3 regions of the Arthrobacter sp. Y3221087 genome follow, and region 2 is predicted to be linked to each of the others. Evidence: riboswitches for the same ligand, from Rfam matches in the RefSeq annotation. Region 2 holds a riboswitch; each other region holds the start of a gene.

Region 1 (4,534 bases), on a different contig from region 2:
TTCGGTGCTCGCGGCGAGGGGATCGCACCAGTGCCAGGCCTGGGCAACGGTGACGACGTCGAAGGCGGACGACGGCAGGGCGGTGGCCTCAGCGGTTCCCAGGACCGCGGTGGCGCCGGGATAGTGTGCCTTCAGCTGGTCCAGCATGTCGGCGGAGGGGTCGACGGCGGTGACGGCCAGTCCGCGTTCCAACAGGAGTTCAGTAAACTTGCCGGTCCCTGCCCCGGCGTCAAGCGCATCCCTGGCGCCCGCGGGGATGAGCCAATCGGCAGAGTCAGCGGGATAACCGGGCCGGACCCGCTGGTAGTGCCTGCCGCCCTGCTGGAAGCTCTTGCCCAGCTCCCGGCGCCGCCCGTGATCCAGCTTTGGGCCACCCCGAACCACGTGCGGCCTCCTTCAGTCAATGCCCTGCGGTACCTTCCGAATTTACCGCATCTGCCGGATGGGTCAGTCGTCGGTGCAGGGAGCAGCGCCGGCGGTGCCCGGCGTGTTCGGGGCCCAGTGCGGGTAGGTGCGGGTGTCATTGGCGGGAACCCACCGCCCTGCGTCCACCACGTAGTCCCAGCCGAGCCCGTCGCGGCGCAGCTTGGCGATGCCGGCCAGGAGCCGCTGGGCATCCTCCAGCCGGGAACCGACGCCGAAGCTGGCGCGGAGCGAACCCGAAGGCAGGCCCAGCCGCTTCAGCAGGGGATGTGCGCAGAAGCGTCCGTCACGCAGGCCCACGCCGTGCTCGGCCGACAGGTAAGCAGCCACGAGGCCGGCGTCGTAGCCCTCAACCGAGAAGTTGACCACGCCGATGGTATCGGTGTCCGGGTTGGTGTCCTTGAAGATCTGGTGCACCGTGACGCCGTCGATCTCCTGGAGGCCCTCCACCAGGAAGGAACGGATGGCGGATTCGTGGGCGTGCCAGCGTTCCTGGTCCAGGCCCGCGATGACCTGGGTGGCCTTGGCCAGGGTGGCGGCACCCAGGACGTTGGGGGAGCCGCCCTCGTGCCGGGCCGGGCCGGAGGCCCAGCTGACGCCGTCGAGCCTGGCCTCCTTGACCGCGCCGCCGCCGGCGAGGTGCGGGGTTCCGGCGTCGAGCCAGTCCGGCCGACCCACCAGGACGCCTGCGCCGAAGGGCGCGTACAGCTTGTGGCCGGAGAAGGCGACGTAATCGACGTCGTCCGCGCTGATGTTGATGCGGCGGTGCGGCGCCAGCTGGGCCGCGTCCACCACAATGCGGGCCCCGTGCTGGTGGGCCAGGGCGGCAAGGGCGCGGACCGGGAGGATTTCGCCGGTGACGTTGGAGGCGCCGGTGATGGCCAGCAGGCTGACGCCGCCCTGTTCCAGCTCGGCGCGGACGGCGTCGATGGTTCCCGCGATGGTGTCGGCGGCAACAATGCTGCGGTGGGGAACGCCCTGCCACGGCAGCAGGTTGGCGTGGTGCTCAATGTCCAGGTACAGGACGTCGCCGGCGGACTGGCCGTCGTTGAGGGGCAGGCAGCCGGCCAGCAGGTTGAGCGAGTCCGTGGTGTTCCGCGTGAAGATGACGGAGTCGTTCGGGCGGCCGCCCACAAAGTCGCGGACGATGCTGCGGGCGTTTTCGTAGACCGAGGTGCTGATTTGGGACGCGTAGCCGGCACCGCGGTGGACACTCGCATAGAAAGGCAGGATCTCGTTGAGGTAGGCGGACACCACCGAGAGGGCGGGGGCGGAGGCGCCATAGTCAAGGTTGGCGTAGCGGATGTGGCCGCCGGAAATCAGCGGTGCCTGGATTTCCGCGCCGGTGACGGCGGCGAGCGGCCGGCCGGCCAGTGACTGGCGTTCGTCAAACACGGAATCAGCGGTGATGGCGGCGTTGGGGGAGACGGTGGCTGTTGTCACAGAGACCTCACTTCAAAACAGGACTCCGCTAGCAAGGGAATCCGCGCTTGCCGCATCCGCTCCGGACCGGCCTGGTCGTCACCCGGGGCACCCCACCGCGAATGGAGGGTTGCCGGCCAGCAAACCGGGGTTTTGCGCTGGCACTCGTGACCTGGTTAAGAGCGTAGAACATGGGGCGGCCAGGATTGAAGCCGGCGCAATTGTTAAGGCCTTTGTTACGTGGGAATGGAAAACAGGCTTTTCGGCGAAGAAGACGACGGCGGACACCTCCTTCTGGAGGTATCCGCCGTCTTTTGTTCGGTTGCAGGGGGCTTCAGAGTAGGTCGTCCAGGCCCGGGTTCAGCCGCTGCAGCACTTCGGAGTGCAGGATCGAATTGGTGGCCAGGGCGTTACCGCCGAACGGGCCGTCCTCACCCTCCAAAGAGGTGAAGCGTCCGCCGGCCTCCACTACGATCGGCACCAGGGCCGCCATGTCGTAAAGGTTCAGTTCCGGCTCGCACGCGATGTCCACCGAGCCCTCGGCCACCATGCAGTAGGACCAGAAATCACCGTAGGCGCGGGTCCGCCATACCGATTCGGTAAGGCCCAGGAACTCGTCCAGGTTTCCCCGTTCCTTCCACCCGGAGAGGCTTGAATAGGACAGCGAGGCGTCGGACAGGCTGGAAACGTTGGAGACCCGGAGCCGGGTGGCTGCGGCAAGCGAACGCCCCATGTAGGCGCCCATGCCCTTGGCGGCCCACCAGCGCTTGCCCAGGGCGGGGGCGCTCACGACGCCGACAACCGGCTCGCCCTCGTCCACGAGGGCGATCAGGGTGGCCCACACGGGGACGCCACGGACGAAGTTCTTGGTTCCGTCGATGGGGTCGATGATCCAGCGGCGCGAACCGTGGCCGGTACTGCCGAACTCCTCACCGAGCACTGCGTCCCGCGGGCGGGAGCGGGAGAGCTGGCCGCGGATGGCTTCCTCGGCGGCCTTGTCCGCGTCGGTGACCGGCGTCAGGTCGGGCTTGGTCTCCACATGGAGGTCCAGTGCCTTGAAGCGGCTCATGGTCTGGTCGTCCACGGAGTCGGCCAGGACATGGGCCAGGCGCAGGTCATCGTTGTAGCTCGAAGCGGGTTGGATCATGGTTCCAAACTACCGTCTGCAGGCTGTTCTGCTGGGAGATCGGCTTTGTCAGTTGACGCTGCCGAGCTCCTTTGCCTCCTGAGCTTCCTCCCGTGGATCCGCTCCGAGCAACCGGCGCAAGGACGCCAGCCGAGCCTCTCCGGTCGGGCCCGCGTGACCTTCCGCCACCCAAGCATCCAGGCCGCAGTTAACGGCAGTTGCCGTGTGCTTGCAGCCGCGTTCGCAGGCGTCGGTGCCGGGGGAGAGGTCCGGGAAGGACCGCAGGATCCGGTCCGGGTCCACATGCGCCAGGCCAAAGGAGCGGATGCCGGGGGTGTCGATGATCCAGCTGCCCGGCGGTGCGTCAACCAGCCGCAGGGCCAGTGCTGACGATGACGTGTGCCGGCCCCTGCCGGTGACCGCGTTGACGCCGCCGGTGGCACGTTCGGCTCCCGTGAGCGCGTTGACCATTGTTGACTTGCCGACGCCGGAGTGTCCCAGCATGACGGTGACCTTGCCGTCCAGGTAGGACCGCAGCGCGGCAACAGCGGCGCTGTCCAGCCGGGCGGACAGGCCGTCGTCCGAGCGGGCATCGATGCCGGACGCCGCAAGATCGGCGGTCCGGCTGATGATCACGGGAAGGTCGAGGTGAGTGTAGTTGGACAGGAGCTCCGCCGGATCCTTGACGTCCGCCTTGGTGACCAGCAGGATCGGGTCGATGCCGGCGTCGTAGGCCGCGACGAGCGCGCGGTCGATGAAGCCTGTGCGGGGTTCCGGGTTGGCGGCGGCCACCACGATCACCAGCTGGTCGGCGTTGGCCACCACGGCCCGCTCCACTGGGTCAGTATCGTCAGCGCTGCGCCGCAGGAGCGTCTTCCGGTCCTGGATCCTGACCAGCCGGGCCAGGGTATGAGGGTCGCCGGAAACGTCCCCCACGAGGGAAACGAAGTCGCCCGCCACAACGGGGGAGCGGCGGAGTTCGCGGGCCCGGGCGGCGATAACTGTACGCTCGTCAGCGGAGTCCTCGCCCACCACGGCGGTGTACCGCCCCCGGTCAACGGTGATGATCCGCCCGGTCACGGCGTCGTCGTGGCTGGGGCGGTCCTTGGTGCGGGGCCTGGACCCCTTCTTGTTGGGCCGGATCCGGACATCCGATTCGTCCCAGGAATCAGTACGCCTTGCCACCGCTAACCTTCCGCCCCGGTGCGGGCCTCCTGCTGCGGGGCACCGCCCTGGGCGAGCATGTCCGCCCAGAGCCGGGGAAAGTCGGGCATGGTCTTTGCCGTGGTGGCGATGTCCTCCACCTGCACTCCTTCCACCGCGAGGCCCAGGATTGCCCCTGCAGTGGCCATGCGGTGGTCGGCGTAGCTATGCACGACGCCGGCGTGCAGCGGGGCAGGGCGGATCACTAGGCCGTCGCTGGTTTCCTCGGCGTCGCCGCCCAGGCGGTTTATTTCCGTAACCAGCGCGGCGAGCCGGTCCGTTTCATGCCCGCGCAGGTGGGCTATCCCGGTGAGCCGGGACGGCCCCGACGCAAGGGCGCACAGGGCCGCTACCGTAGGT
Region 2 (4,534 bases):
GGCGGGCATCTACGGCACCTACGCCGCCTACCGCCGGCTGGTCACCAGGCTGCTGGACACGGGCGTGATGCTGGACGAAGGGATGATCTATTTCGACGCCCGGCTGTCCCGCAACCATCCCACCGTGGAGGTGCGGGTGGCCGACGTCTGCCTGCGGGCCGAGGATGCGGCCCTCCTCGCGGTCCTGGTCCGTGCCCTAGTGGAGACCGCCGGCCGGGAGTGGCGGGAAGGCGTGGAACCTGTACCGGTCCCGACTGTCCTGCTGAGGATGGCTTCCTGGCAGGCCAGCAGCGGGGGCCTCGGTGGGGAGCTGCTGGACTTTGGAAGCTTCCGGCCGGCCCCCGCGCCCGAGGTAGTGCGCTCCCTGGTGGAGTACCTCGCGCCGGTGCTGGAGGAACAGGGTGAGCTCGACCTGGCGCGGCAAGGCGTGGAAGCGATCATCGCCCGCGGCACAGGGGCAGCCGAGCAGCGCCGGGTCCGTGACCGGTTGCTGTCTGGGCCATCGACCAAGGACATGGGCTTCGGCGCCGTGGTGCGGCATGCGGTGAACGTCACCATGCGCGGCGACTTGGACCTCTCGGAAGTCGATGCCGTTCCAGACCTGCTGCGGGTGCGGCAGGCCTAGCCCGTTGGTAACCGTGGCGCTAAGGAAGGCCACGTGCCATACTCGGCGCGTGGCGCCGTCGTACTCTTTTCATGCCGAGCTTTGGCTCTATCCCGGCGAAGCCGGCTGGCACTTCCTCACCCTGCCGCCGGAGGTGGCGGACGACATTGCAGAGCAAAGTGAGGCGAGCAACAAGGCCTTCGGCTCGGTCAAGGTCGCGGTGGAAATTAGCGGCCACCGCTGGCTGACGTCCATCTTTCCGGACAGCAAAATGGGCTCGTACCTGCTTCCCGTCAAGAAAGCTGTACGGGAAAAGGCGCGCATCAAGGCGGGCGATAGCGTGGACGTCCGGCTGGAGCTCCAGCCGGACAATGCCTCGCCGGGAGAAAGCTAGATCTGCTTCAGGGCCTGTTCGAGGTCGCGGATCAGGTCGTCGGCGTCCTCGAGCCCAACGGACAGGCGCACCACGCCGTCGCTGAGGCCGATGGCAGCCCGTCCCTCCGGCCCCATCGCACGGTGCGTGGTGGTGGCGGGGTGCGTGATCAGGGATTTCGAATCGCCCAGGTTGTTGGAGATATCGATGATCCGCAGCCCGTCCAGCAGCGCGAAAGCGGCTTCCTTGCCCGAGCGGCCGCCGGACGGAGCGAGCTCCAGGGTGAGCACCGTGCCGCCGGCGCGCATCTGCCTGGCGGCAAGTTCGTACTGCGGGTGCGACTTCAGCAGCGGGTACTTCACCCAGCTCACGGCAGGCTGCTGCTCCAGCCATTCGGCGAGCCGGAGGGCGGTGGCGGAGGAGTGGTTGACACGCAGCGCCATGGTCTCCAGGCCCTTGGTCAACACCCACGCGTTGAACGGCGACAGCGACGGGCCGGTGTGGCGCATCAGCTGCTTGACCGGACCCTCGATGTACTCCTTGGTGCCCAGGATGGCACCGCCCATCACCCGGCCCTGGCCGTCAATGTGCTTGGTGCCGGAGTAGACGATGACGTCCGCGCCCAGCTGGCCGCAGCGTTGGAGCAGGGGAGTGGCAAAGACGTTGTCGACGACGACGGTGGCCCCGGCAGCGTGCGCGAGTTCGCTGACCGCGGCGATGTCCACGATCTCCTGCATCGGGTTGGACGGGGACTCGAAGAAGACGGCGGTGGTGGGCTGGGACAGGGCGGCGCGCCACTGCTCCAGGTCCGGACCGTCCACAAAGACGGTCTCCACGCCCCACCGCGGCAGGATTTCATTGAGGATGACGAAGCAGGAACCAAAGAGCGAACGGGCGGCCACCACGCGGTCCCCGGCAGCGAGCAGGGCGCCCAGGGCGGTGAAGACTGCGGACATGCCGGACGCGGTGGCAAAGCACGCCTCCGTTCCTTCGAGCAGCCGGAGCCGCTCCTGGAAGGTCGCCACGGAGGGGTTGCCGTACCGGGAGTAGACGAAGCGCTCATCCTCGCCGGTGAAGGCGCGTTCCGCAGCAGCGGCGGATTCGTAGACGAAACCCGAGTTCAGGAATACCGCTTCGGACGTTTCCTGGAAGTTGGTGCGGTCCAGCCCGCCGCGGACGGCCTGGGTGTCGGGGCTCCAGCCGGCGGCGTCGTTATTGAAGGTCACTTAGTTCTTTCCCAGGTTGGTCGGCAGGCCGCGGTTCTTCCAGCCATTGACGGTCCGTTCGCCGTAGCGGTCCGGGTCGCCTTCGAACCCCTCCAGGACGTTGTAGGAGGTGAAGCCGGCCTGCGTCGCGGCGATGGCGGCGGAGATGGAGCGCTGGCCGGAGCGGCAGATGAACACCAGCTCCGTGTTGGAATCCTCCGGCGCCTGCTGGCTCAGGTCCTTCAGGAAATCCGGGTTGGGAATGCCGCCGGGGAATGTCCACTGGATGAACAGTGGATCGTTGTCCGTGGCCTTGGTGTCCGGAATGCCGATGTGCGCCCATTCGCCCTCGGTGCGCACGTCCACCAGGATGGCGCCCTGCTCAAGCTTGGCCCAGGCTTCCTCCGGCGTCAGGTCTCCTGCGTAGCTCATGCGTGGCCCTCGCCGTCGAACTCGAGGTCCTCGTTGGCTGCTTCCAGGTCGTCAACAGCGGTGGCGACGGCGGCGTCCGCCGATGCGATGGCGGCCGGCAGGACCACGGCCTGGGCCACGATGACGCTGGTGCCGTTGAAGGCTGCCGCCGGGCTTCCGTGCAGGACGTAGCCTTCGGCGAGTGCGGTTGAGATCCGCTCACAGAATTCACGGTTGTCCGGGCCGCTGATGAGGCGGTAGGACAACTTTTCTTCGGGGGCGTCGGACACGACGGATCTCCTTCTCTCACGCTTGCAGCTCGAATCGGTCGATATGCCGAGTATTCACCTGAGGCACCCCGCCGCGGAAGGAGGGTTGCCGACCGGCCAGTCAGGGCTTGGCGCCGGTACTCATTACTCCCCAAAAACGTAACATCTGGCACCGGCTGCCGCATCGCCGTCGTCGTCATGTTGCGTAACTGAAGCGGAAACGCTGCCGAAGGCGGCGGCGCGGTGCCGTCACCGGTGAACGGCCGACGGCGGTATCACCGCAGGCGGGCGGGCCTTTCTTTCCCATCCCGGCGGGACGGCCCGATACAGTTCTTGGGGGCAGCGCCCCGCCATGAAAGATCAGCACTGGGGGTCCCCTTGAACATGCGAACAGCCGTGCCCTGCCGCCGCACCCGTCCGGCCCTGGCCCGCCGTCTTCGCGTGGCCTGGGCGTTCCTTGCCGTGCTTGCTGTTGCCTGTGTGGCTGCGGTCCTGCCGGCGGGGGCGGCCCGGGCAGCCGAACCCGCACCGGATGCGGGCAAGCCGCTGCTCGGCGTCGTCCTGGAATGGGGCGAGGACACCGCTGCAGGGTTTGCCGAGCGGCTGGGAGCGTCACCGGCTGTCTATGGACACGACATCGCTTTTCCCTACCGCTCCTCCGAGCAGAACGACATCAGGGGATTCCTTGAACAGTCCTCGCTCCAGGGCGCCCACGCCATGCTCACGGTCAAGCCCACGGTGCCGCTGGACCAGATAGACGCCACGGTTGCCGAGTCATTCGCCGGTGAAATCAGACGGCTTACCGCGCAGTTCCAGGGGGAGGTGCTGGTGCGGTTTGCCCCGGACATGAACGCCTCCTGGGTGGAGTGGGGCCAGCAGCCCGCCGAATACCGGAAGGCGTTCCAGGCTGTCTCCGCGGCATTTGAGGATTCCGACGACGGCCGGACGGTTATGGTCTGGGAGCCGTACCTGGGCAAGGACTACCCCTTTGACCGGAACCGGAACGCGCCGGCCCGCGGAAGCGACGGTTTCGCCTTGCTCGATACCAACGGCGACGGTGCCTGGGACGGGTCTGACAGCGCCTACGAACCGTACTATCCCGGTGATGATGCCGTGGACTGGGTTGGCCTGACGGCTTTCCATGACGACACCGCCGGTGGCGCCGCAGTCAATACCGTTCCGCGCGCCGGTGAGCTGGAGGACATGCTGACGGCCTCGGGCGGCGAAAACTTCTACGCCACCTATGCCGAGGAGCGGGCCAAGCCGTTCCTGCTGCAGACCGCCGCCTTCTACAGCCCCGCGTCCGGCGGCGCGTCCGAGGCTGAGATCAAGACCGGCTGGTGGGACCAGGTGGTGGGCACTGCCACGTCGGCAGAGTTTGGCAGGACGGCCGCGGTGGTCTGGGACGAGCGCACCAGCACCAGGGACACCGGCGTGGCCAGCATCGACTGGCTCCTGACCGGCAGCCCGGAGATCGCCCGGGCGGCGCTGGACCGGCTGGAGGCCTCGCCCTTGGTGACCGGTCCCGTCACGGAAGTGTCCACCGGCGGCAGCGACTATGTCCGGGCCAACACGCTGGCCGGGGCTGCCGCCTGGACAGTAGGGGCCGCGCTCGTCATCCTCCTGGTGGCCCTCTGGCAGATTCCGCGGCGCGTTCACGCCGCAACAGCTT
Region 3 (4,534 bases), on a different contig from region 2:
AACGTGCTGGTGCTGGTGACTTCGTCATCGGCATCGGGCATCAGACAGTCCCCGGAGTGTACGGCAGCGTCGTCCGGGATGCCGAGGTCGGCGGCGGGCTCGTCGGACCCGAGAAGTGTGGCAAGCCCAATGAGATTGTTCGGGATCAGCTCACCGGTCCCACCAGGCTCAGAGGGACTTGCTCCTTCCCCACCCCCGGCCGGGATGGTCCTGCCGCGCCCGCTGCCGGCGACGGCGTCTGTGGTGGTAGTTATGGCGTGGGCGGGGGCGAGGAGGCGCCGGGCGAACTCGTCGGCCTTGATTTGGGGCAGGGTCCGGGTTTCGTTGGGTCCTTGGAGGCCGCGGGCGGTGACGGTGTTTTTGTTCCAGATTGCAGTCGCGGAGCCGGCGGGGAGGTAGGCGGAGATCCAGGCCCTGCCGTCACGGTCCCGGTGGAACTCGACCCGCCGGTCGGCCACGGATTTGGCGTGGCGTTTTTCGATGGAGTCGGGGTGGTGGCGTTCGCGCCAGGCGCGGACCCTGGCGCGGAGCCGGGACGGTACGAGGGCGGTGGCGGGGCAGCCCCGGGCCGGGTTGGGTGCGTCCGGGTCCAGGAAGTGGTCCGCGAGGGCCACGGCGGCGGTATGGTGCAGGGCCTCTGTTTCGTCAGCGATGATCTTGGCGCCCTGCCAGAACAACGCCCCCGAAGACAGATTCCCGTAGACGGAGGGGAGGGAGCAGACCCGCCGGGCCTGGGTGATGAACGCCCCTGCGGCCCCGGCGCTGATGGTCAGGATCCCGGCGATCTCTTCCACCGCTGATATTTCCGCGTAGGTGCGGTCGTGCGCGGAGGCGTCGGGTGGGGTCATTGCCTGCTGCAGGTCGAGGGACTGGGCGGCGTCGCGGGCCTTGAGGGCGGCGACCTGCGCCTCAAGCTTTGCTATCAAAGCCAGGCGGTCCAGCCGGATCTCGTAGGCACGTTGGAGTACATCCGTGCCCGTGCCGGAGTTCTCGGGATCTTGCAGACGGGCGTCAAGGAGGAACAGCGCGTTGATGGCAGCCGTCGTGGCATAAACACTCTCCATCGGTGCTGCTACGACCGCGCCATTTCCCATACAAGAATCATCACCGGAGGCACCGACATTCCGGCCGGGCGTTGCGACAGGAGCGGCGGAAGTCCGGGCGGTGACAGAAGGCAGCACTGCTCCCGCTAAGTCTCCATCCGTGCCCGTTCTGAATCCCATAGGAACATCATCGGGGGAGGCGCCGACATTTTGACCGGTTGCTCCGAGAGATCCAAGCCCTGAAAAAGACCCGCGGCTAAGCAACTTCGGCCGCCATCGGGAGGTGACGCCGTTGTCACATCCTGATGGCGGCCGAAGTCTGTCAAAGGAAGGTCAGATGGTGACCGCTCCGTTTTGGGTTTCGAAGGTGACTGAGAGGATGCCGGGCGTACCATGCGGGGCGACCCACTCAACTGCAACATCCTCCAGCGGCTTTTCCACCGGTTCGCCCAGCCATTCGGTGACCCGGGAGGCCGAGCCTGCGATGGTCAGGCAGCTCATCTTGATGTTGCTCTCGTAGGCGTTGGACGGGTGGAGCGACGGATCGCCCTCCCACTTCAGCATGTAGGGCACCTGGGGATCGGCGATGAGGCCCAGGATTCCAATCTGCTTCCACACCAGCTCGCGGCCGTCGGGAAACTTGCGGTTGCCGTTGACGGCAGCCCGTCCCAGGCGTGCCTCGAACGGAGCAAGGTCGTCAACTTCGACACACCAGCCCATCCAGCCGCCGCCGGCCGCGGAGCGGGCCCGGACGGCCTGTCCGAAGGGAGCCTTGTCCGACGCAGGGTGGTCCAGGACCTCCACGACCTCAAGGTATTTGTGTCCCGCGAGCGGGATGATCATATTCCGGGTACCGAACCGCGGGTGTACCCCGCCCTTCACTGCCTCAACGCCGAGGGCAGAAGAAATACGTTCGGTGGTGGCCGCGAGGCCATCGTGTTCACAGGCGTAAGAGACGTGATCCATGCGCATGCCATCATCTTGGCACTTTGTGATCGGGCTCTCAGCTAAGGATACCCTTACTGGGATTTTCCGATTTCAGCACCCTCGAAACCTGCTCCATGGTAGGAACACGGGACCATGTTCGTCACAATGCTGTTCGCCCGGCCCGCCACATTCCTACACTGGGCTCAGGTCATGAGTGCCAGCAACAGCCCCGGCTCGCTGGCCGGCAACCCTCCATCCGCGGCGGGGTGCCCCGGGTGAGGACCTGGCCGTCCGGCAATAAGGCCGGGTGGCAAGCGCGGCCCGTGGTGCTTCCAGCATGCCGGGCCCAATCAAAGGAGCCTTGAATGTCCAACGGATGGTCCTTCGAAACCCGCCAGATCCACGCCGGCCAGGAACCGGATGCTGCCACCGGCGCCCGCGCCCTGCCCATCTACCAGACCACCTCCTTCGTCTTTCCCAGCGCCGAGAGCGCTGCCAACCGCTTCGCCCTCGCCGAGCTCGCCCCGATCTACACGCGCATCGGCAACCCCACCCAGGATGCCGTTGAGCAGAGGATTGCGAGCCTTGAAGGAGGCCTGGCCGCGCTCCTCCTCAGCTCGGGGCAGGCGGCAGAAACATTCGCCGTCCTGAACATCGCCGAGGCCGGCGACCACATCGTGGCCAGCCCCAGCCTCTACGGCGGCACCTACAACCTGTTCGCCCACACCCTGAAGAAGTTCGGCATCTCGGTGACCTTCGTGGCGGACCCGGACAACCTGGACCACTGGCGCGAGGCGGTCCAGCCCAACACCAAGCTCTTCTTTGCCGAAGTGGTGTCCAACCCGCGGCAGGACGTGCTGGACATCGAGGGCGTCTCCCGCACCGCCCACGAGGCCGGCGTGCCCCTGATCGTGGACAACACGCTGTCCACGCCATACCTGATCCGGCCGCTGGAATGGGGCGCGGACATCGTGGTCCACTCGGCCACCAAGTACCTGGGCGGCCACGGCGCCGCGATCGCCGGCGTCATCGTCGATTCAGGCAAGTTCGACTTCAGCAAGGACCCCGACCGCTTCCCCGGCTTCAACACCCCGGACCCGACCTACAACGGGCTGGTATACGGCCGCGACCTGGGCGAGGGCGGGGCGCTGGGGGCCAACCTGTCCTACATCCTCAAGGCCCGGGTCCAGCTCCTGCGGGACCTCGGTTCCGCCGTTTCGCCTTTCAACGCCTTCCTGATTTCGCAGGGCCTGGAGACCCTGAGCCTGCGCGTGGAGCGCCATGTGGCCAACGCCGGGCAGGTGGCGCGGTGGCTGGAAGCAAGGGACGACGTCGAATCCGTCGCCTACGCCGGGCTGCCTTCCAGCCCCTGGTACGAGCGCGGCCGCAAGTACGGGCCCAGGGGCACCGGCGCCATTGTCGCCTTCAACCTGGCCGGCGGTGCCGAGGCGGGCAAGCGCTTCGTGGACGCACTGGAGCTGCACTCGCACGTGGCCAACATCGGGGACGTCCGCTCGCTGGTCATCCACCCGGCGTCGACCACCCACAGCCAGCTGTCACCGGAGCAGCAGGCGGCGGCCGGCGTCGCCCCGGGACTGGTCCGCCTGTCAGTGGGCCTGGAGCATATCGACGATATCCTCGCCGACCTTGAAGCCGGGTTCCGTGCCGCCAAGGAGGCGCAGGGCGCCTGAGCGGACGGTCCGGGGAGCAGGGCCCGACGGCGGGTGGCGGGCCCGCGTGCGCAAAGCCGGGGAAGTCACAACCAGTCACACTCTTGGCCCGGGCCGGGTGGTGTTTCGTACACTCGAACCAGGTCATGAGTGCCAGTGACAGCCCCGGCTTGCTGGCCGGCAACCCTCCTTCCGCGGTGGGGTGCCCCGGGTGAAGACCTGGCCTGCCGGTCATTCCGCCGGTGGGCAAGCGCGTAGAAGAGGTCTTGCCATGACGGTTACCGTCACCCCTACCACCGTTCCCGAGCACGGAATTGTCCGCTACGCCTCCATCGGGGGCCTGGAACTGGAAGCCGGCGGCTACCTGCCGGACGTCACGCTCGCCTACGAAACGTGGGGCACGCTCAACGCGGACGGCAGCAATGCCATCCTCATCGAGCACGCCCTGACCGGCAGCACCCATGTCACCCGCGGCGACAGCGACGAACCCGGCTGGTGGGAACAGCTTGCCGGCCCCGGTGCCCCCGTGGACACGGACCGGTTCTTCGTGGTGTCCATCAACATTGTGGGCGGCTGCTACGGGTCCACCGGGCCGTCGTCGCCCGCCCCGGACGGGACACCCTGGGGTTCCCGCTTCCCCCTGGTGACATTGCGGGACAGCACCGTGGCCGAAGCCCGGCTGGCAGACCAGCTCGGCATCGGCAGTTGGTACGCAGTCCTAGGGGGTTCCCTGGGCGGTGCCCGCGCCTTGGAATGGGCCATCACCTACCCGGAGCGGGTGCAGCGCTGCGCCGTGATTTCCGTGGGCGCCGCCAGCACGGCAGAGCAAATCGCGTTTGCCCAGGCACAGACCCTTGCCATTCGCCAGGACCCCAACTTCAACGGCGGCGACTA

Evidence for each region. A riboswitch is a leader RNA that binds a small molecule or an ion and turns the genes downstream of it on or off. The one in region 2 is predicted to bind S-adenosylmethionine.
Region 1: it holds a riboswitch for S-adenosylmethionine, as region 2 does, so the genes downstream of both, AC5RUO_RS06430 (aminotransferase class V-fold PLP-dependent enzyme) here and AC5RUO_RS18385 (DUF1737 domain-containing protein) in region 2, are expected to answer to the same signal.
Region 3: it holds a riboswitch for S-adenosylmethionine, as region 2 does, so the genes downstream of both, AC5RUO_RS10965 (bifunctional o-acetylhomoserine/o-acetylserine sulfhydrylase) here and AC5RUO_RS18385 (DUF1737 domain-containing protein) in region 2, are expected to answer to the same signal.

The regions. Positions count from the first base shown of each region.
Region 1 is NZ_JBNHFE010000001.1:1,349,768-1,354,301, forward strand. It holds gene AC5RUO_RS06425 (class I SAM-dependent methyltransferase) at 1-384, opposite strand, end outside; gene AC5RUO_RS06430 (aminotransferase class V-fold PLP-dependent enzyme) at 448-1,866, opposite strand; SAM riboswitch class IV at 1,905-2,018, opposite strand; gene hisN (histidinol-phosphatase) at 2,180-2,992, opposite strand; gene rsgA (ribosome small subunit-dependent GTPase A) at 3,041-4,156, opposite strand; gene aroA (3-phosphoshikimate 1-carboxyvinyltransferase) at 4,159-4,534, opposite strand, start outside.
Region 2 is NZ_JBNHFE010000009.1:45,212-49,745, reverse strand. It holds gene AC5RUO_RS18405 (glutamate--cysteine ligase 2) at 1-625, shown strand, start outside; gene AC5RUO_RS18400 (DUF1905 domain-containing protein) at 675-998, shown strand; gene AC5RUO_RS18395 (O-succinylhomoserine sulfhydrylase) at 995-2,203, opposite strand; gene AC5RUO_RS18390 (rhodanese-like domain-containing protein) at 2,204-2,614, opposite strand; gene AC5RUO_RS18385 (DUF1737 domain-containing protein) at 2,611-2,883, opposite strand; SAM riboswitch class IV at 2,897-3,011, opposite strand; gene opgC (OpgC domain-containing protein) at 3,247-4,534, shown strand, end outside.
Region 3 is NZ_JBNHFE010000002.1:289,645-294,178, forward strand. It holds gene AC5RUO_RS10955 (HNH endonuclease signature motif containing protein) at 1-1,094, opposite strand, end outside; gene AC5RUO_RS10960 (VOC family protein) at 1,377-2,015, opposite strand; SAM riboswitch class IV at 2,177-2,293, shown strand; gene AC5RUO_RS10965 (bifunctional o-acetylhomoserine/o-acetylserine sulfhydrylase) at 2,336-3,661, shown strand; SAM riboswitch class IV at 3,783-3,899, shown strand; gene metX (homoserine O-acetyltransferase MetX) at 3,912-4,534, shown strand, end outside.